DNA from 3 places in the Simplicispira sedimenti genome. Region 3 is predicted to be linked to each of the others. Evidence: predicted binding sites of a transcription regulator. Region 3 holds the regulator's gene; each other region holds the start of a gene.
What was found. Region 3 encodes FNR, which switches genes on or off when oxygen is low (the NO sensors DNR and NnrR bind a similar motif). Its sites were predicted from a motif close to TTGATNNNNATCAA; they were not measured.

Region 1: a site for FNR is predicted at 4,599-4,612, ahead of MJ602_RS15045 (PHA/PHB synthase family protein). Genes of this name have one in related genera too.
Region 2: a site for FNR is predicted at 1,869-1,882, ahead of MJ602_RS08400 (TraR/DksA family transcriptional regulator). Genes of this name have one in related genera too.

The regions. Positions count from the first base shown of each region.
Region 1 is NZ_JAKVIJ010000015.1:51,752-58,231, reverse strand. Features, by position in the region: gene moaA (GTP 3',8-cyclase MoaA) at 1-808, shown strand, start outside; gene mobA (molybdenum cofactor guanylyltransferase MobA) at 818-1,474, shown strand; gene MJ602_RS15060 (c-type cytochrome) at 1,723-2,286, shown strand; gene MJ602_RS15055 (hypothetical protein) at 2,326-2,994, shown strand; gene MJ602_RS15050 (phenylacetate--CoA ligase family protein) at 3,001-4,383, opposite strand; gene MJ602_RS15045 (PHA/PHB synthase family protein) at 4,666-6,465, shown strand.
Region 2 is NZ_JAKVIJ010000006.1:96,936-103,415, forward strand. Features, by position in the region: gene MJ602_RS08385 (PhaM family polyhydroxyalkanoate granule multifunctional regulatory protein) at 1-732, opposite strand, end outside; gene MJ602_RS08390 (copper chaperone PCu(A)C) at 869-1,360, opposite strand; gene MJ602_RS08395 (hypothetical protein) at 1,456-1,815, opposite strand; gene MJ602_RS08400 (TraR/DksA family transcriptional regulator) at 1,942-2,298, shown strand; gene recD (exodeoxyribonuclease V subunit alpha) at 2,500-4,500, opposite strand; gene recB (exodeoxyribonuclease V subunit beta) at 4,497-6,480, opposite strand, start outside.
Region 3 is NZ_JAKVIJ010000004.1:35,441-41,920, forward strand. Features, by position in the region: gene MJ602_RS05745 (cyclic di-GMP phosphodiesterase) at 1-620, opposite strand, end outside; gene MJ602_RS05750 (sulfite exporter TauE/SafE family protein) at 734-1,453, opposite strand; gene hemN (oxygen-independent coproporphyrinogen III oxidase) at 1,480-2,862, opposite strand; gene fnr (fumarate/nitrate reduction transcriptional regulator Fnr) at 3,082-3,804, shown strand; gene MJ602_RS05765 (SWIB/MDM2 domain-containing protein) at 4,037-4,351, shown strand; gene MJ602_RS05770 (TonB-dependent receptor) at 4,680-6,480, shown strand, end outside.

The sequences.
Region 1 (6,480 bases), on a different contig from region 3:
GGCGCTGATTGCGCAGCTCGCCGCCCTGCGCACAGTGGACGGCAACCCGCCTGAAATCACGCTCACCACCAACGGCTCCCTGCTCGCCCGCAAGGCCCGCGCGCTGCGCGAGGCGGGCCTTCAGCGTGTGACGGTGAGTCTGGATGGTTTGGACGACTCCGTGTTCCAGCGCATGAACGATGTGGGCTTCCCGGTGGCCGATGTGCTGGAGGGCATTGATGCTGCGCGCCACGCAGGCCTGCACCCTGTCAAGGTCAACATGGTGGTCAAGCGTGGCACCAACGAGCACGAAATCCTGCCCATGGCCAAACACTTCATAGGCACAGGCGTCATCCTGCGCTTCATCGAGTACATGGACGTGGGCGCCACCAATGGCTGGCGCATGGACGAGGTGCTGCCGTCGCACGAACTCATCCGTCGCCTGCGCGCCGAACTCCCGCTGGTGCCGCTGGAGCCCAGCGCACCGGGTGAAACCGCCGAACGCTGGGGCTACGCCGACGCCCACGGCCAGCACGACCCTGCGCTGGGCGAGGTGGGCGTCATCAGCAGCGTGACCCAGGCGTTTTGCGGCGACTGCAACCGCGCCCGCCTCTCGACCGAGGGGCGCCTCTACCTGTGCCTGTTTGCCGACAACGGCTACGACCTGCGCGGTCTGCTGCGTGCGGGTGCCAGCGACCAGGATCTGGCCAGTGCGCTGGGTTCCATCTGGCAAGGTCGCAGCGACCGCTATTCGGAGTTGCGTGCCAGCCTGGCACCCGACCTTGGCCAGGCCAAACGGCGCATAGAAATGAGCTACATCGGTGGCTGAGCACTGCGCATGATCACCCCCGACAACATCACGGGCCTGGTGCTCGCTGGTGGGCGGGGCTTGCGCATGGGTGGCACCGACAAGGGCCTGCAGGTGCTGGCCGGCAAGCCCCTGGCATTGCATGCGCTGGAGCGGCTGCGCCCCCAGGTGGGCGCCCTGCTGGTCAATGCCAACCGCAACACTGCGGCCTATGCCACTTTTGGTGTACCGGTGTGCCCCGACACGGTGGAGGGATTTGCCGGACCGCTGGCCGGCTTTCTGGCCGGGCTGGCGCAATGCCGTACGCCCTGGCTGCTCACCGTGCCTTGCGACAGCCCACGCTTTCCCACCGATCTGGCGACACGCCTGGCCGCCGCTGCCCTGTCCCAGGATGCGGAGATCGCCATCGCACTGGCCACCGACCACGAAGCACCCGATGCAGCCCTGCGCCCCCAGCCCGTGTTCTGCCTGCTGCGCTCCAGCCTGCAGGACAGCCTGCAGCGCTTTGTCGCCGAAGGGGGCCGCAAGGTTGGTGCATGGACGGCGCTGCACCGCTGCGCCACCGTGCCATTCAACCAACCCGGTGATAACCCGCACGCGTTCTTCAACGCCAACACACTGGATGAACTGCGCCTGCTGAGCCAAGCGCAGGGAGATGCAGGCAAAAGGCACAGGCCTGGCCATTGACTCGCCCCCTGTCCACTGGGTCCAGCGCGGCCAAAGGTCGCCGCGCCGATGAAACCGCACATTGTTTGATTTAACCCCAGAGTCTTGCCCATGACCCAACCGTCTTTCGACCTAGAATGACCACTTTCAAAATGTGGTTTATTGCTATGGTCAGACGTGTTCACATGGTTTTGGCAATGGCCTTGGTGGCCTGCACAGCGTGGCAACCTGCATCCGCCCAATCCGCCCGGGCCCGAGCGACCGCCAAGGTGGATCTCGATAGCCGTTTCGCCGAAGTCCAGGCCCAGCCCAAGTTGGCCGACGATCTTTACAAACTGGGTCGCAAAGTGGCCGCCGTGTGTGCCAATTGCCATGGTGACGGCGGCAACAGCACCAAACCCTCCGTGCCCAATCTCGCCGGGCAGAACCCCGCCTACCTCTTGGAGCAACTGCGCCAGTTCGCCGATGGCCGACGCCGCAACGAGTTCATGGAAGGCATGATCCGGGCCATGAATGCCGACGAGAAGATCGGCATGGTGCTGTACTACTCGGCCCAGGAGGTGACCCACAAGCCTGCGGCCAACGCGGAGATGGCCGCCAAGGGCCAGGGCATTTTCAGCAAGAACTGCTTCCGGTGCCACGGCGATGCCGGGCGGGGCAGCGACCAGATTGCGCGCATTGCTGGCCAGCAACCCGACTACCTGAGTTTGACCCTCAAACGCTACCGTGACGGTGCCGAGGTTCGCGCCAACTCCATCATGACGCCCAATACCAAGCACCTGACCAACGCCGACATCGACGCCGTGGTGGCTTACGTGTCGTCGATGCCCTGAGACACAGCGGCGCCCTTGGCGGTGGGAGACAATCACCGCATGGATTCACGGCATCTTCCTCTTCTTCGACTTGCTGGGCTGGTGTTGGTCATCGCCGGTCTGGTCGATATCGCAGCCCTGGCCTACAGCCTCAGCCAGGGCACCAACGACCCCGCAGGATGGGGCCTGTTCGCCTTGGCAAGCGGCGCGCTGGTGTTTCGGGGCAGCCTGCTCGCGGCGTTCGTGGTGCGCTGGGTGGCCTGCCTTGCACTTGCGGCCAGCACGGCATTGCTCCTGGGCATGCCCATGATGCAGCCCTTCAGCCTCACCTTCACGCAGTTGCGCCTGAACCAAGGCCCGGCCCTGGAGTCGGTGGCCATCACAGCCGCAGTGCTGGCGCTGCTGGCCTGGCTGGTGTGGCAGCTGGGGCGCGCGCCCATCCGTGCCGCACGCCACAGTGCAGGCCTGCCGCAGCGCTCCATGCTCGTCCCCGTGCTGGCCGGCGTGGCCATGGTCATGGTGCTGGCCGTTTTCCTGGTCACCATGCGGATCGGCACCACGGCCAACAACGCCAAGATCCTGGCCGAGCAGAAGGTGGGGCCAGGCTACCGCTTCCATATCAGCTCATTGCGCAGCAGCCAGGGCGACAATGGCAAGTCGGTGGTTGGAGTGGTCATCGCCTGGAAGGAAGATGACATCCAGCGCATCCCCGTGCACTGGCTGGAGTGAAAAGGGTCAACAGGCCACGATGCGGCACGCCTTGCCGCTGCGCCCCCTGGGCACACTGTGGCCCAGCTCGGTACGCACCTGGATGGGCGCCAGCCCCTGGCTGGCGGCGTAGCCTTTGAGCGCCGCACGGCAGCGCGCCGCAGCGGCCCGCCCCTCTTCGCCGCGCAGGGGCAGGCGCAGCAACAGCGTGCTGGCATCGATCTGACGCAGGTGAAAGTCGAACACGCCCGCGCCCTCCTCCAGCACCGTGCTCAGCGCCAAGGGCAGCAGCGTGGCCGTGCCGCCATCGCTGCGGACCATGCGCAGCGGGTCGTCCTGGCGGCCACGCACCTCGATCACCGGCAAGGGGGATCCGCAGGCACAGGATTCGCCCCGCAGCACCACCTGGTCAGCCAACTCGTAGCGAATGAGCGGCTGCACCTGGTTGGCCAGGCTGGTCAGCAACACGCTGCAGGCAGGCTCGCCCGCTGGCACGGGGCGGTGCTTTTCGTCCACCGGCTCCAGGATGACCCAGTCGGCGTTGAGGTGCATGTGCCCATGCACGCATTCCCAGCCCATGGCCAGAAACTCCGAGGCCCCGTAGCTGTTGCGCAGCACCCCGCCCAACCCCTGGAGAATGTGCGCGCGCACCGCCGGGCTGAGGGTTTCACCACCGGTCCAGATCTCGCGCGGCGCAATGTGCAGGCGCCCCTCCAGCGCCTCTTGCGCGAGCAAGGCCGCTGCTGTGGGGTAGGTGATGAGCACCGTGGGCGCAAAGGCATTGAGCCCATCCACCAGTTGCGCCGTGGGGACCTGGATGGAAAAGCTGCGCGTGGTGGCCGCTATCCAGGGGTTGATGCTGCGCAGGCGCTGCAGCGACACCATGCTGGCAAAGTGCCCGCCCGTCGCGCCCACAAAGGCATGGCGCTCGGACAGGTGCAGCGGGTCCATCCAGTGTGCCAGCGGGCGCCGCTGGCAGCGGCGCAAGGCTTCCAGCGCGTCGTACACGGCCATGGCATGGCCGTCCTGCACAAAAATGCCCGGCATCCCGGCAGTGCCCGAACTCTCCCACACCATGTAGCGGCCCAGCCAGGGCTCGGCAACGCGCTCGGGGTCGGCGGTGAGTTCGCGCAGCTCGTCAAGATGCAAGCGCGGGTCGGTCACCCAGTCATCGAAGCGCTCCATGAGCTGACCGCGAGTGACCACCGGCAGATCCTGCAGCTGCGTACTGGCGCTGGCCCGGGTGCCCAGGTGCTCCTGGTAAAAACGCGACCCACGCAGCGCGTTGTCCAACATCTGGGCCAGCCGGTTGCGCTGGCGTTGGGCAATGCCGACGCGGCCACTGCGCTGTGCCGCCACCACGTCCATCGAAATCAGCGACAAGCGCAGCAGGTCAAACACCGGCGTCATGCGCTGGCCTTTGCACCTGCGGCGCAGGAAGGCCGCAGCGTGCCAACGGGGGGAGGAATCGGCAGGGGCATCGGCGGAAGTGCTCCAAGGAAATGCAGGCGCCATTTCGGGGCGCGGCGCCATGAACCGACCCATGACCACCACGACCCATCCTGCATCATAGAAAGCATGGCCCTTGGCAGCAATGGATGTCCTGCGGTTCCGCGCGGTCGTCATTGACCTGTGTCACGGACAGGTCGGTGTCGCGGCGCACAATGGATGATGTCCTCTCCAGGAGACCCCATGCCCCGCAAGCCCTCCTCCGCCCCTGCATCCACGCCCCCTCAGGCACCGCACCGCGCTGCTCGCGCTCCCCGCCCGGCAGAGACACCCACCCAGAAGCTCGACCGCCTGGCGCAGGCCGCCGCAGCACCACTGACCGGTGGGCTCTCGCCGGTGTCGCTGGGGCTGGCCGCTGCCGACTGGGCCTGGCACCTGGCCCTCTCGCCGGGGCGCCGACTGGAGCTGGCGGCACTGGCCATGCAGTTGGGACGCCAGCACCTGGCGGAAGGCTGGGCACCGGGCGACGAATCCCCTCCCCCCGATGAAGACCCGCGCTTTCGGCACGAGGCCTGGGCACAGTGGCCCTACCGCCAGTGGCGCGCGGGCTTTCGCGCTGCCGAGACCTTCTGGAGCGAAGCCACGCAAGTGCCCGGCATGACCACGCACCACGCCCAGCTCACCCACTTCTTTGCCCGCCAGTGGCTGGACATGCTGGCCCCCGCCAACTGGCCCGCCACCAACCCCCTGGTGCACCAGGACCTGTGGCACAACGGCGGTGCCCACCTGCGCCAGGGCCTGCAGAACTGGCTTGCCGACGCCACCGGCACGCCCGACGACAACGCGCCGCCGCAGCGCTTTCGCGTGGGACACGACGTGGCCGTCACTCCCGGCAAGGTGGTGTACCGCAACGCGCTGATCGAGCTGATCCGCTACACACCGCAATCCGCCAAGGTGCACCCCGAGCCCGTGCTCATCGTGCCGTCGTGGATCATGAAGTACTACATCCTCGACCTGTCGCCACACAACTCCATGGTGCGCTACCTGGTGCAACAGGGCCACACGGTGTACATGCTGTCCTGGCGCAACCCGGACGCACGCGATGCCGAACTCACCATGGACGACTACCTGCGCCTGGGCGTGCTCGATGCCCTGCAGGCCGTGGGCGTACAGCACGGCGCCGATACGCCCGTACACGCCATGGGCTACTGCCTGGGCGGCACGCTGCTGGCCATCGCCGCCGCTGCACTGGCCAGGCCCCAGGGCGTGGCCGGACAAGACCAGTTGCCGCCGTTGCGGAGCCTCTCGCTGCTGGCCGCGCAGACCGATTTCTCCGAGCCCGGCGAGCTGGGCCTGTTCATCGACGAGGGCCAGATCGACTGGCTGGACCACACCACCCGCGGCCAGGGCTACCTGTCGGGCAAACAAATGGCGGGTTCCTTCGAGTTTCTGCACTCGCGCGACCTGGTGTGGGCGCGGCGCATGCGCGAATACCTGCTGGGCGAGCGCGACCAGCCCAACGACCTGATGGCCTGGAACGCCGACAGCACACGCATGCCCGCGCGCATGCACCACGAATACCTGACCGACCTGTACCTGAACAACGCCCTGGCGCGCGGCAGCTACCGCGTGGAAGGCCGCCCTGTGTCGCTGGACGACCTGCACCTGCCCGTGTTTGTGGTGGGCACGCAGCGTGACCATGTCTCGCCCTGGACATCGGTGTACAAGCTGCACCACCTGTGCGACGCCGAGATCACCTTTGCACTGACCAACGGCGGACACAACGCAGGCATCATCTCCGAACCCGGCCACGCCGGCCGCCACTACCAGATGGCCACCCGCCCGGCGCACGGCCCCTGGATCGAAGCGGCAGACTGGGCCGCCAGCGCGCCACGGCACGAGGGTTCCTGGTGGAGCGCCTGGCAGGCCTGGCTGGCCGCCCGCTCCTCGGCACCGCAACCCGCTGCCCAAATCCCCAAGGCCAGCGTGCTGTGCGACGCGCCCGGCACCTATGTGCTGCAACGCTACCGCGAGAAAAATTAGATCAAATCAGCCCAC
Region 2 (6,480 bases), on a different contig from region 3:
GGACGCGGCAGGGGCTGCCGCACGCCGCGCGGCACCCTGCACCGACTGCACGCCCCGTGCAGCCATGCCGGTGGCGGTCTTCAGCGCCTCCTTGGCCAGGCCGGTGGCCATGTTGCGCGTGGTGTCCAGCGCCGTCTGCTTGGCGGCATCCTTCATGGCGCTGGCGGCAATCTGCTGGAACTGCTGCGTCAGCGCGCCCCACCATTGCATGGGATCGATCAGGCCCGCGCCCGCCCCGGCATCGGCCTTGGCGCCTGCCTTGGCCTTGGGCTTGGCCGTCTTGCGCGCAGCAGGAGCGGCTGCGGGCTCCTCAGGGGCTGCAATGTCTGCCACGCGGCTGGCCGCACCGGAGACGGCCTGCGCTGCATGGGCCAGCGTGTCGCTGGCCTTGTGCACGCCCTCCATCACGGTATCTGCGGTCTTGAGCTTGAAGGCGTTGGCCACATCACCCACGCTGAAATTCATGCCCTTGAGGGTGGCCAGCGTCATCTTCTGCACCTCCAGCGCCTGGATGGTGGCGGCCAACGCACGCGAGTTCTGCTCGAGCCAGAACTGCACTGCCTTGAGTTCTTCGATGCGCTTTTCCAGTTCTTCCACGCTGATGGTGGGAGCCACCCAATGGGACAGGTTGGGCAACTGCGGAATGCTGTTGGAAGCACCCTTGGCCAGGTTCTGGAGGAATTCGAAACCCGGCACGTATTTGCCGAAACCGAGGGGGGATGAGTCGCTCATAGCCGCTCCAATGGATGGAAAGTCGAGGATACGAACAGCTTACCCCAACGCGGCCCCTGTGCGCCATGGGCACCACCCTGCCCTGCGCACCCGCCCTGTGCCTGCACGACAGGCCAGGGCCGGTGGCGCGGGGGGATTACTTGTGCATTCCGTGGCTGCCATGGCCGCCCTGCATGGCGGGCATCTGCGCCTGCACAGGCACCTGCAGCTCCAGCTTGCTCTCGGCGCCCTGGGCGTTCTTGAACGTCAGTGTCACCGGCACGGTGCTGCCCTTGGCCAGGGGCGCCTTCAGGTCCATCAGCATGACGTGGTAGCCACCGGGCTTGAGCTCCACCGCCTGGCCTGCGGGAAGGTCCAGGCCGGTGACGGCGCGCATCTTCATCACGTCGCCTTCCATCTTCATTTCGTGCACTTCGGTCACGCCGGCCGCTGGCGAGGCGGCGCCCACCAGGCGAGTGGCCTCGCTGGCGGTCAGGCGCATGAAGGCACCCGTGGCCTTTTGCCCCTGCACGCTGGCACGCACCCAGGCACCATCCACGGTGACGGGGGCTGCCGTCTGGGCCTGGGCCAGACCCGAGGCCAGAGCGGCAGCGACGAGCAGAGAGGAAGTGATGCGGGGGAAGTTCATGGTTTTCTCCAAATCAAGACATTGCCATGGAGGCAAAAAATACAAGCAAAAATCGACTCTAGCGCCCTATCATCAAGCGCTGATAGCTATTATTTTTATAGCATTTGAGGGGGCGCCCGTGCCTGCGGCAAGGCGCCCACCATGGCCAGAGCCCACGGTTCACGCCTGGGCTCCGCGGGTGCAGCGCTGGCAGGCGCCAGCACCATGGCGTGGGCCGCTGGCGGCCCGAGCCACAAGGGGGGCAGGCACAAAAGACAGTCCGGGGCATGCACGGACGAAGGCGCTTCGGGCGCGTCCAGCGGCAAGACCAGCCGCCACTGACCGGGCGCCTGCGCGGAGCAGATGCGCTGCACTTCCAGCGCGCCGGGAACGGGTGCCCCGGCCACCGCCTGGACCACGGCCCAGCACGCCAGCAGGAAACCGGCAAACCGATGGCGGCAGCGCGTGGTCAACATGTGGCGATTGTAGGAGGCAGCATGGCTGGTGGCCTCCCGCACGTCGGAATTTCTTGACTCCGGTCAACCCCTGAACGCCGCGCACGGCGCAAGATGAAGGCATCCTCTACAAACCACGCAGAACCCATGAATACCGAACAAGCCAGCCCTTTCCAACAACAGTTGCTCGCACTGCGTGCCCAGGTGCTGGCACAACTGGCAGCGCAACGTGGCGGCACCGTGGGCCGTGCGGATGTGGCTGCGGAGCATTTTGGTCACCCCGAGGACTCCCGCGCGCAGGTCAACACTGAGCGCGACATCGAGTTCGCTCTGGGCGAACACGAAATCGCCCACCTTGCGGCCATCGACGCAGCGCTGGAACGCATCGCGGCCGGCAGCTACGGCGAATGCACGGACTGCGGCGCCGACATTGGCACGGCCCGCCTGCATGTTGCCCCCGAGGCGGCACGCTGCCTGGGTTGCCAGGAAAAGGCCGAGAAGTAAGCCCACCTGAAGCGCCTTCCCCCGCTCTCGAATCGCCGCGCGATTCGGGAGGGGGGACGCTCCCGGCGCGGCGGGGCGGCCCTTGCGCGGGAGCCCTGGCATGGGGCGCGCCAGTTTCATGCATCGCGGGCGGCCCTGACCTGGGGCGCGCCGGTGGCATACGTTGGGGGTGCCGCGTTCGCGCAATGGATCGCTGAGAGGTCAAGCCTGCAGCCGCGCAGGCAGGCCGCTGCTGCGCTGTGTGCGCTGGCGCAGCGCCTGCTCCAGCACTGCGGGCTGCGCGGCCACCAGGGTGAAGGCGTCGCGCGCGCGGGTGATGCCGGTGTACACCAGCTCCCGGCTGAGCAAGGCCCCGGCGGCCTGGGGCGGCAGCACCAGGGCGGTGTGCCCGAACTCCGAGCCCTGGCTTTTGTGCACAGTCATGGCAAAGGCGGTTTCCACATGCGCCAGCCGGGCCACACCCACCGAGCGCAGCTGCGGCCCGTCGGCAAAGTAGGCACGCAGGCCACCGCCCGGCGCCTGCAGCACGATGCCGATGTCGCCGTTGAAGACGCCCAAGCCTGCGTCGTTGCGCGTGACCATGACGGGGCGGCCTGCATACCATTCACCCCGCCCCTGCAGGAGGCCCGCGCCGCGCAAGGCCGTTTCGACCGCACGGTTGAGCCCGGCAGCTCCCCACGGGCCTTCGCGCACAGCGCACAGCAGCCGAAACCCGTCGAAGGCCCGCAGCACGCCTTGCACCCAGGCCGTGTGGGCGTCTTCCTGGGCAGGCACGGGCACGGCCATCGCGCGCAGGTAGTCGCGGTAGCAGCCCGCCGCACCCAAGCGGCCGCGCAGGGCCAGTTGCACGGCCGCCGCCGGATCGCTGCTGGCCAGCAGGTGCACGGCACCCTGGGGGTCGGCGTCCAGCACACGGCGGGCCTGGGGCGCATCGCCCTGGTTCACGGCCAGCGCCAGCGCGCCGATGGGGCCGCCAAAGCGACGGCTTTTGCGCAGCATGACCATGTGCTGTGCCAGGGCTGGCGCCTGGGCGCCGCTTTCGAGCAAGGCATCGGGCAGGGTCTGGCCCGTGGTGGCCTGCAGGTAGCGGCGGGTCTCTGTGCTGTAGCGGCCTGCCGCGGCGTCGCGGCACAGGTCGCCCAGCACGGCACCGGCCTCGACCGAGGCGAGCTGGTCCTTGTCGCCCAGCAGCACCAGGCGTGCGCTGGCGGGCAGCGCGTCGAGCAGCGCCGCCATCATCTCCAGGTGCACCATGGAGGCTTCGTCCACCAGCAGCACATCCACATCCAGCGGGTGGCCCGCGTGGTGGCGCATCTGGCGCGTGTGCGGCTGGGCGCCCAGCAGTGCGTGCAGGGTGCGCGCCGGGCCCAGGCGCTGGGCCAGGGCCTGCACGTCCAGCACACCCTGCAGCGGCGTTTGCAGGTCTTGCAGTGCACCGTCGATGGACTGGCGCAGCCGCGCAGCCGCCTTGCCCGTGGGTGCGGCCAGGGCCACGCGCCAGGGCCTGCCCGGTGGTTCCATGGCGGCCAGCAGGGCCAACAGGCGGGCGGCGGTGTAGGTCTTGCCGGTGCCCGGCCCCCCGGTGAGCACCGCCACGCGCGAGCGCAGCGCCACGGCACAGGCCAGTTGCTGCCAATCGACATCGGTATCGCCCTCGGTGCGGGCTGGGGCATCCGGCACCTGGCCTGGCTGCGCGGGCGCAAACAGGCGGGCCAGCCACTGTCTTGCCAGGGCTTCATCGACCGGCAGCGGCGCACTGGCCCGCTCACGCAGCGCCTGCGCCACGCGGGTTTCGTAACCCCAGTAGCGGCGCAGGTACAGCAAGGGCGCCGTGGCGCTGCCCCCCAGCACCAGCGGCTGGCCCTGGTCTGGCGCCACGCCCTCCTCGTGCACCACCGGGCTGCGGCGCAGGGCCTCCAGCCAATCGTCCAGACCCTGCGGCAGCGCGTGCCAGGCCTGCGCGAGGGCCTGGGGCGCCGGGGCGGGCCAGGCCAGCAGGGCTGCCGGTTCGCGCACCAAGGCCTCCAGCGGGAGGCAGGTGTGGCCGCGCCCTTCCAGGTGCGCCAGCAGCGCGGTGGCCATCAGCAACTCGGGGCGGGCCTGGGGGTCGAGCTCCGCCACCCAGCGGGCCAGTGCGCGGTCCAGGTGGCGCAGCCAACCGGCGTCCACCCATTGCTGCAAGAGTTCGAGGGGCTTGTTCATGCGGCGTTCTCGGCAGGGTCCAGCATGGCGTCGAGCGCGTCGAGCAGGGCCGTGGGCGGCGTCAGGTGGCACAGGCCCGCCTGGGGCCCGTCGATCCCGCGCAGGAACCAGAACAGCGCACCGCCCAGGTGCTGCTGCGGTGTGTAGGCTGCCCCCAGGCGCGCGCGCAGCAGGCGGTGCAGGGCCAGCAGGTAGAGCGCGGCCTGCACGTCGTAGCGGTGCGCAGCCAGGGCGGCGTCCAGCGTGTCTGCGGTGTAGGCGGCGCCGCTGTCGCCCAGGTGGTTGGATTTGTAGTCCAGCACCCAGTAGCGCCCGCCCTGCTCGAACACCAGGTCGGCAAAGCCCATGAGCATGCCGCGCAGCTCACGCTCGGGCAGTGCCGGGCGTTCGCGCCCCGCCAGCAGGTGGGTGCGGCACAGTGCATCGACCTCGGCAGCAGGCAAACGGTGCACGGGCAACCAGAACTCCATTTCGGGCAGCATGCGCTGCAGGCCGCGCAGCGACGCACCCACCGGCGGCAAGGGCAGGTGCACCACGGTGCTGAGCCAGTGCACCAGCTCGGCGGCGCGTTCGCCATGGCCCGCGCGCTCGCAGCGCCTGCGCAGGCGATCGGCCAGGGGGCCTTCGGGCTCCAGCGAAAAGCCTTCGGCCGCCAGCCATTCGAGCTGCTGGTGCAGGAAGTTGCCAGCGGCGCTGCCGCGCACGAACTGGTGCCAGGGCGCTGCCTGCGCTGCCGGGGAAAGCAGCAGGCCCTGGGCTGCGGGCGGGGTGTCGTCAAACAGGTCCAGCGTGCGGCCCCGGGGAGTAGCGGCCCAGGGATCGGGCGTTGCAACCCCGGCGGCTGGCGCGGCCAGCGGCACCAGGGGCGCAAGCTCATCGTCGGCCGGACGCTGGAGCGCCAGGGCGGCCAGGGGCACTGAACTTGGGGCGCTGGCGCGCACCAGCTGCGAAAAACTGCCGATGCCCCAGCGCCGGTCGAACTGCGCGGCATAGGGCACGCTGGGGGCCAGCACCGGTGCATCGGCCACCGGGGCCAGGGCCTGCAGTGGCACGGGCAAGGGGGTGGCCGGCTGCACGCGCAGCAGCGCGGGCTGGGCCTCGGCCAGGGCCTGCAGTTGCGTGTGCCAGTCGTGCGGCTCCAGCGCGGCCTGGGGCCCGGCCAGCAGGCAGCCCAGGGCGCTGTCGTGCGTGCGGCACTGCTTGCCGTTGCCCACGCGCACGGCGGCAAAGCCCATCCATACGCTGTGGCGCGCGCGGGTGAGGGCCACGTACAGCAGGCGCAGGTCTTCGCGCAGGCGCTCCTGGGCGGTCTGCGCCTTGAGCTCGTCGGTCCAGTGCAGGTGCTGGTGGCGCTGGCCCTGGGCATCGGGGAGCACGGGGTAGTCGCCCGCGCGCGTGCGTCCGCCGGGCACGCTCCAGGCAAAGGGCAGGCAGACCACGGGGTATTCCAGGCCCTTGCTCTTGTGCACGGTGACGACCTGCACCAGGTCGGCGTCGCTCTCCAGGCGCAGGATTTGTTCATCCCCGGCCAGGCGGTCTTCGTGCACCTGGGTGTGCAGCCAGCGCAGCAGGGCGTGTTCGCCCTCCAGGTGGGTGCTGGCCTCTTGCAGCAGTTCGGCCAGGTGCAGCACGTTGGTCAGGCGCCGCTCGCCGCCGTGATCGCGCAGCCAGCGCGCGGGTAAATCGAACTGGTGCAGGGTCTGGCGCAGCATGGTGAGCACGCCCTGGCTGTGCCAGATGGCGTGCAGCGCGCGCAGCTGGGCGCTGCGCTGCTCGAAGGCCTGGTCGTCGTCGGCCAGCGCGGCCAGCTCGTCCAGGCCCAGGCCGATGAGGCGGGTGGCCAAGCCGGTACGCAGCAGGCTGGCGTCCTGCGGATCGGCCACGGCCTGCAGCCACCAGACGAGGTCGTGTGCCTCGTCGCTGTCGAACACCGAGTCGCGGTCGGACAGGTACACCGAGGCCACGCCCCGCTGTTGCAAT
Region 3 (6,480 bases):
GCCGCCATCCCCAGATCCTGCAATGCCTGGGGCTCCAAGCCCTGCGCCTTGCCCATGAGAAGGCACAGAACCATGACGTTGACAGGGTGCAGCGCATTGCGCTCCCCCACGCCCTCGGACAGCAGCACAATCGTGGACTCGCTGCATTGCAGCAGTTCCTGCACGCATCCGTTGACCAGATTCTCGCTTTCCATGCGAGCCATGGCCGGACTGCCCTGCACGTTTTCGGCCAGTTTGCGGAACTGCCGGGTCGTCTCGACAAACCGCCGATCACAGGCCTCCAGGCGCTCGCGCTGCTGCCTGAGCTGCTCATCGATTTGCGCGAGATCCGGAGCGGGGGTGGTGTGGCCCTTGCCATTGAGCGCAGCACCAATGCTTGGCTGCACGCCCGGTTTTTTTACCGGCGCATGCACCTCTTCCATTGCATCAGAATCACTCAGCGATGGAATGCAACGGACCTTGTCCAACCCGAGTTCACGCAGGATTTCGAGTTGAGAATCCGAAGCAATGCGAAACCGATTGACCGGAAATGGATGGCTGAGCCAGCCCAGATCGAGCACGATGTACATGCCGATGCGCAGTTGGTGGATGTCCACCAGGATGGAGGGCTCTTCTTCCATTGCAGGAATGCTGCGTTTCAGTGATCACAGGATAGTCGCTTTGCATTATCAAGCGCTTGTTCCCACCGTTTCAGCTTGGCAGACCAATTGCTGCAATATAGCAACATTTGTATCTAATCGCAGATCAGTGATGGGCGATAGATCAAATCGTGCCACAGGGCCCAAACCGCCACGCCGCTGAGCAGTAATCCGGCCAGTCGCGTGCCCCAATCGGTTCGCCAGGCATTGACGCGGACGCGCACCTGCAACCAAAGCCAGGGGGCCAGCAACAACCATAACCCGCTACCCAGAGCGAAAAAGGCCATCGCCAACGCACCTTGCAGTGCGCCCCCCGTCAATGCGGCGACCAGCAATGCCGAATACAGCAAGCCACATGGCATCAATGACCAGAGCATGCCTGCCATGAACACACCTGTGTGTGACTGAACGAGTGGTTGAACCCGCCGCCACACCGAGCGCCCTGCACGCTCCACCCAGACAGGCTGACGCGCCTGGAGCAACAGCAAGACGCCCCATGCCAGCACGGCCACATGAAAAAAAGTCCATACGGGACGCAGCGCAGACGCCTGCTGTGTCAGCCATGCCAGACTCTGCATGGCCACAGCAGCCAGCGCGCCCACCAAGCTGTATCCGAGGATGCGCCCTGCATGGTAGGCGGACAACCTGCGCCAAGGCACGGCACGGTTCGCCCAATGGACGGGTTGTTCAGCCTCTTGGGCGCCCCCCCCGCCGCCCGACACCACCGCGCTGCAAGGGGCGGCACACATGACAAGGCAGTGCGACCCACCCGCAAGCCCCATGATGAGTGCGGTCCAGGCCAGTGAGGAAAGCATGCAGGTGGCGTATTCCGCGAGGAAAGTTAGATGATCCGCGAAAACCGTGCGCGGTTCTTGTCGGCCTGCAGATACCTGTCAAACACCATGGCAATGGCACGCACGAAGTACCAACCCATGGCCGTGACCTCCAAGCCCTCGTTGCTGACCATAACAAGGCCCTGCTGCTCCAGTTCCTTGAGCTGCTCCAGCTCCGACGCAAAATAGTCCCGCACATTGATCAGCCAGGCCTGCTCCAGCGGCTCAAACAGCAGTTCGCCCTGGCACATGATGGCCATGATGACGGCGCGGCGCACCAGATCATCGCGCGTGAGCGCCAGACCACGCACCACAGGCAGACGACCCTGGTTGAGCAGGTCGTAATAGTCTTCCAGTGTCTTGGCATTCTGACTGTAGGTAGCACCCACACGGCCGATGGCGGATACGCCCAGACCGATCAGGTCGCAGTCCGGCTGCGTGCTGTAACCCTGGAAGTTGCGATGCAGCCTTCCCTGGCGCTTGGCCACGGCCAGCGCGTCCTCGGGCAGTGCAAAGTGGTCCATGCCCACATACACATAGCCCGCGGTGCTGAAGGCTTCGAGCGAGCGTGCCAGCATGGACACCTTGGACGACGCCATGGGCAGGTCAGCCCACACGATGCGCCGCTGCGCCTTGAAGCGCTCGGGCAGGTGGGCATAGGCATAGAGGGCGATGCGGTCAGGCCGCAATTCGGCCACCTGGGCCAATGTGCGGTCAAAGGACTCCGGCGTCTGCTTGGGCAGACCGTAAATCAGATCCACATTGACGGAGTCGAAGCCGATGCTGCGCGCAGACTCCACCAAGGAAAACACCTGTTCTGCTGGCTGGATGCGGTGCACGGCCTTCTGCACCTCGGGATCAAAGTCCTGTACGCCAAAGCTCAGACGGTTGAATCCGAGTTCCGCCAGCAGCGCCAGGCGATCCGCATCCACGGTACGGGGATCGACCTCAATCGAGTACTCCCCCCCCGGCACCAGCGTGAAGCTGCTGCGCAGCATCCCCATCAGGTCACGCAGGCCTGCATCGGATAGAAAGGTCGGCGTCCCTCCGCCAAAATGAATCTGGCTGACCATCTGGCCCACACCGCAATGGGCGGTATGGAGATCGATCTCGCGCTGGAGGTAGCGCAGGTACACATCGGCACGGTCGTGGTGCTTGGTGATGATCTTGTTGCAAGCACAGTAGTAGCACAGCGATTCACAGAACGGAATGTGCACATAGATCGACAGCGGCAACGCCTTGCCCACCGGACTTTGGCGGCGCTGCCCAAGGGCAAGCACGTAGTCCTGCTCTCCAAACGCATCCACGAAGCGATCGGCAGTGGGGTAAGAGGTGTAGCGCGGACCGGAAACGTCGTAGCGGGTCAGCAGTTCGGGGGTGACAATTGTCATTGTTATTCCTGGCTAGCGTGCTTAATGTGCACCAGATTGCCCTTGCGACCCTTGATTCCCGTCAAGCATCCGACATCCGAGTGCAGGATTGGATCATCACCAAGCGGATAGGTCATAATTTGACCTATGTCACACCCCGCCCGCATACCCATCGTCCGTTCGTTACCTGATTCCGAAACGGAAGGATCGGCATGCGAGGATTCACAGACACCCCTGCATATGACACCGCAGACCATCAAGGTTGCCTGCTCCAATTGCAATCTGCGTGAGCTTTGCATGCCGCTGGCTCTCTCCGATGAGCAACTGCGACGTATTGACGACGTGGTGGCCGTGCGTCGGAAAATCAAGCGCGGCAGCACCTTGTTCCGCAACGGTGAAGCCTTCACCTCGCTGTTTGCCATACGCACGGGGTTCTTCAAGACCTGTGTCGCGACTGAAGATGGGCGCGACCAGGTCACCGGCTTCCAGATGGCTGGCGAGATCATTGGTCTGGACGGCATCGTCAACGACCACCATACCTGCGACGCCGTGGCACTGGAAGATGCCGAAGTGTGCGTCATGCCCTTCGAGCGCATCGAAGAACTCTCCCGCGAGGTGAATGCGCTGCAGCACCATGTGCACAAAATCATGAGCCGCGAAATTGTGCGTGAGCACGGGGTGATGTTGCTCCTGGGCAGCATGCGGGCAGAGGAACGGTTGGCGGCTTTCTTGCTCAACTTGGTGCAGCGACTGCATGCACGCGGATTCTCGCAATCCGAGCTGATTTTGCGCATGACCCGAGAGGAAATCGGAAGCTATCTCGGCCTCAAGCTGGAGACGGTGAGCCGCACCTTCTCCAAGTTCGTGGACGACGGCATTGTGGAAGTGAAGCAGCGTCACGTGCGGATACTGAGTCCCGAGGCACTGCATCGCATCGTCAACAACCAGGCTGCCTGCCACTGAACCCCTTGCGCCGCGGCAGACTTACCCCACAGGACGCCGCTGCGAACGCGCCACACCGCAGACTTTGCCGCCAGACCTTGGCGCCAGAGCTTGGCGCCACAGCAACAAGCCGAAGCAAAAAAACATCCCGCTCGCTTGGAAAGCCGTTTTTTTGCCGTTAGCATCGACCTGCCAGTGGACATGCAGGTTTTCGCTGGCGCTATTGACCAATCCCCATAAGGAAAATCCGAAAATGGCAACTGCTAAGAAAGCCCCGGCCAAGAGCGCCGCAGCCAAGACCGCTGCTCCCGCCAAGAAGCGCACCCCCAACGCAGCATTCATGAAGGCGCTCACCCCCAGCCCTGCGCTGGCCGCCGTGGTGGGTGCCAGCCCGCTGCCTCGCACCGAGATCATCAGCAAGCTGTGGGTTTACATCAAGGCCCAGAAGCTGCAGGACAGCGCCAACAAGCGCATGATCAACGCCGACGCCAAGCTCAAGCCCATTTTCGGCAAGGATCAGGTGTCCATGTTTGAAATGGCGGGCCTGATTGGCAAGCACGTCCAGTAAGGACGGCCCCTCCGAGAAGAAGCCGGCTCTGTCGGCTTTTTTGTTGGCCACAAGCAACAATATGCCCCTTGAGCCGCATCAATTTGAATGCTAACCAATCTCGTTTGGCTTAACATTCTCTTGCGAGTTCCTGCATAGCCAAACCTCCGCGCCAGCCATTGCCCTCTCGCCTCTTTCACTGCATGCGTTCAATCGCCTGCAGCCATGTGCATTGCTCTTACCCATGGAGGCCCGATTGGCATACCCCCCCGTGCAGCGCAACCCGAGCGCGCAGCAGTTTTCTCTCACACCCCCCTCGCCACTGCGATTGCTGCCGCTGGCCATTCTGATGCTGGCGGCGTCCCTGGACGTGCAAGCCCAATCCGCCGACGCAGACCGCAGCCTGGCCCCGGTCACGGTGCGTGAACGCGCCGAGGCCGCCGAAGGCAAAGACAGTGTGCGCGCCACCGAGACCACCATCGGCAAGGGCAAGCAGCAGTTGCGCGACATCCCGCAGTCGGTCACCGTGGTGACCGAACGCCTGATCGATGATCGCAACCTCGACACCGTCAAGGAAGCACTGAAAAACACCGCAGGCATCACCTTCCTGGCAGCGGAAGGCGGCGAAGAAGACATTCGCCTGCGCGGCTTTGCCCTGCAAAGCACGGGCGACATGTTCATCGACGGCATGCGCGACCCAGCGTTCTACGAGCGCGATACCTTCAATCTGGATCGCATGGAAGTGCTGCGCGGCTCCGCCTCCATGCTGTTTGGGCGTGGATCGACCGGCGGCGCCGTCAACCAGGTGAGCAAGGCACCGCGACTGATCGACACCCACCAGGTGGACCTGACGCTGGGCAACCACGCGTACCGCCGTGTCACTGGCGACTTCAACTGGCACACCGGCGAAAACGCCGCTTTGCGCATCAATGCCATGGCCACCAAGGCCAACAACAACGGCGCGGGCAGCAGCCTGGACAAGAACGGCATTGCAGGCACCTACGCCTGGGGTATCGGCACGCGCGACGAGTTCGCCGTCAGCCTGTACCACCTGGACAACAACAACGGCATGAACTACGGCATGCCCTGGATTCGGCCCACAGCCAACGCTGGCGTGGCCGACACCACGCTGTTGCCGCTGGATCCTGCCAACTACTACGGCGCGAAGAGCGACTACAACGATGGCAGCGCCAGCATGGTGACCCTGTCCCATGTGCACCGGTTTGAAGGCAGCGCCGAACTCAAGACGCAAGTGCGTGCAGGCCAGTTCGAGCGCGACCAGCGCGCAGGCGCCATTCGCCTGGCCGCCGCAGCACAGCAGCCTGGCGGCGTGGCCGCAAGCCTGGCGAACTTCGGTCCCGCCACCCGTCTCACGCGGGGGAACCACCTGAAAATCCAGGACATGGACACCGTGCACCTGCAGAGCGACTTCAGTGACAAGTTCCAGGCACTGGGCGTACGCCACGAACTGCTGGCGGGCTTCGACTTTGCACATGAAAAAAAGAAAGTGTATGGCGCTCGCAGTGCCGCCCAGGGCGGCGTGACCATCAACAAGCCCACCACGACGGTCGGCACGCCCAACGATGGCGCGTGGGTGGATGAACGCAGCCGCGTGCTGCGCACCACCAGCGACTTTGAGGCCAAGGGCTGGGGCATCTATGCGCAAGACCTTGTGCAGGTAGCGCCCCACTGGAAGCTGCTGGGTGGCCTGCGCTACGACAGCATGGACGGCGACTACAACTCGTACGCCATCCCGAACGCTGCACCAGGGCCGGTCACCACCACCGCTTATCGACAGAAGATTTCCGAATGGAGCAAACGCTTTGGCGTGCTGTACCAGCCCACGCCCCTGCAGTCGTACCACTTCTCTTATGGCACCTCGTTCAACACTTCAGGGGACACCTATTCATACAGCGCAGCGACGGTCAACACGCCGCCTGAGTCGAGCCGCAACATCGAAATCGGCGCAAAAATCGACTCTGCCGACAAGCGCTTCACCACCCGTCTTGCGGTGTTCCATGCGGCCAAGCTCCACGAGCGCAACACCGACCCCGACCTGAACATCGCCGTGCTGTCGGGCAAGCGCCATGTGGCGGGGGCAGAAATCGACATTACCGGTCGCCTGACGCCCAAGTGGGAAGTCTATGGTT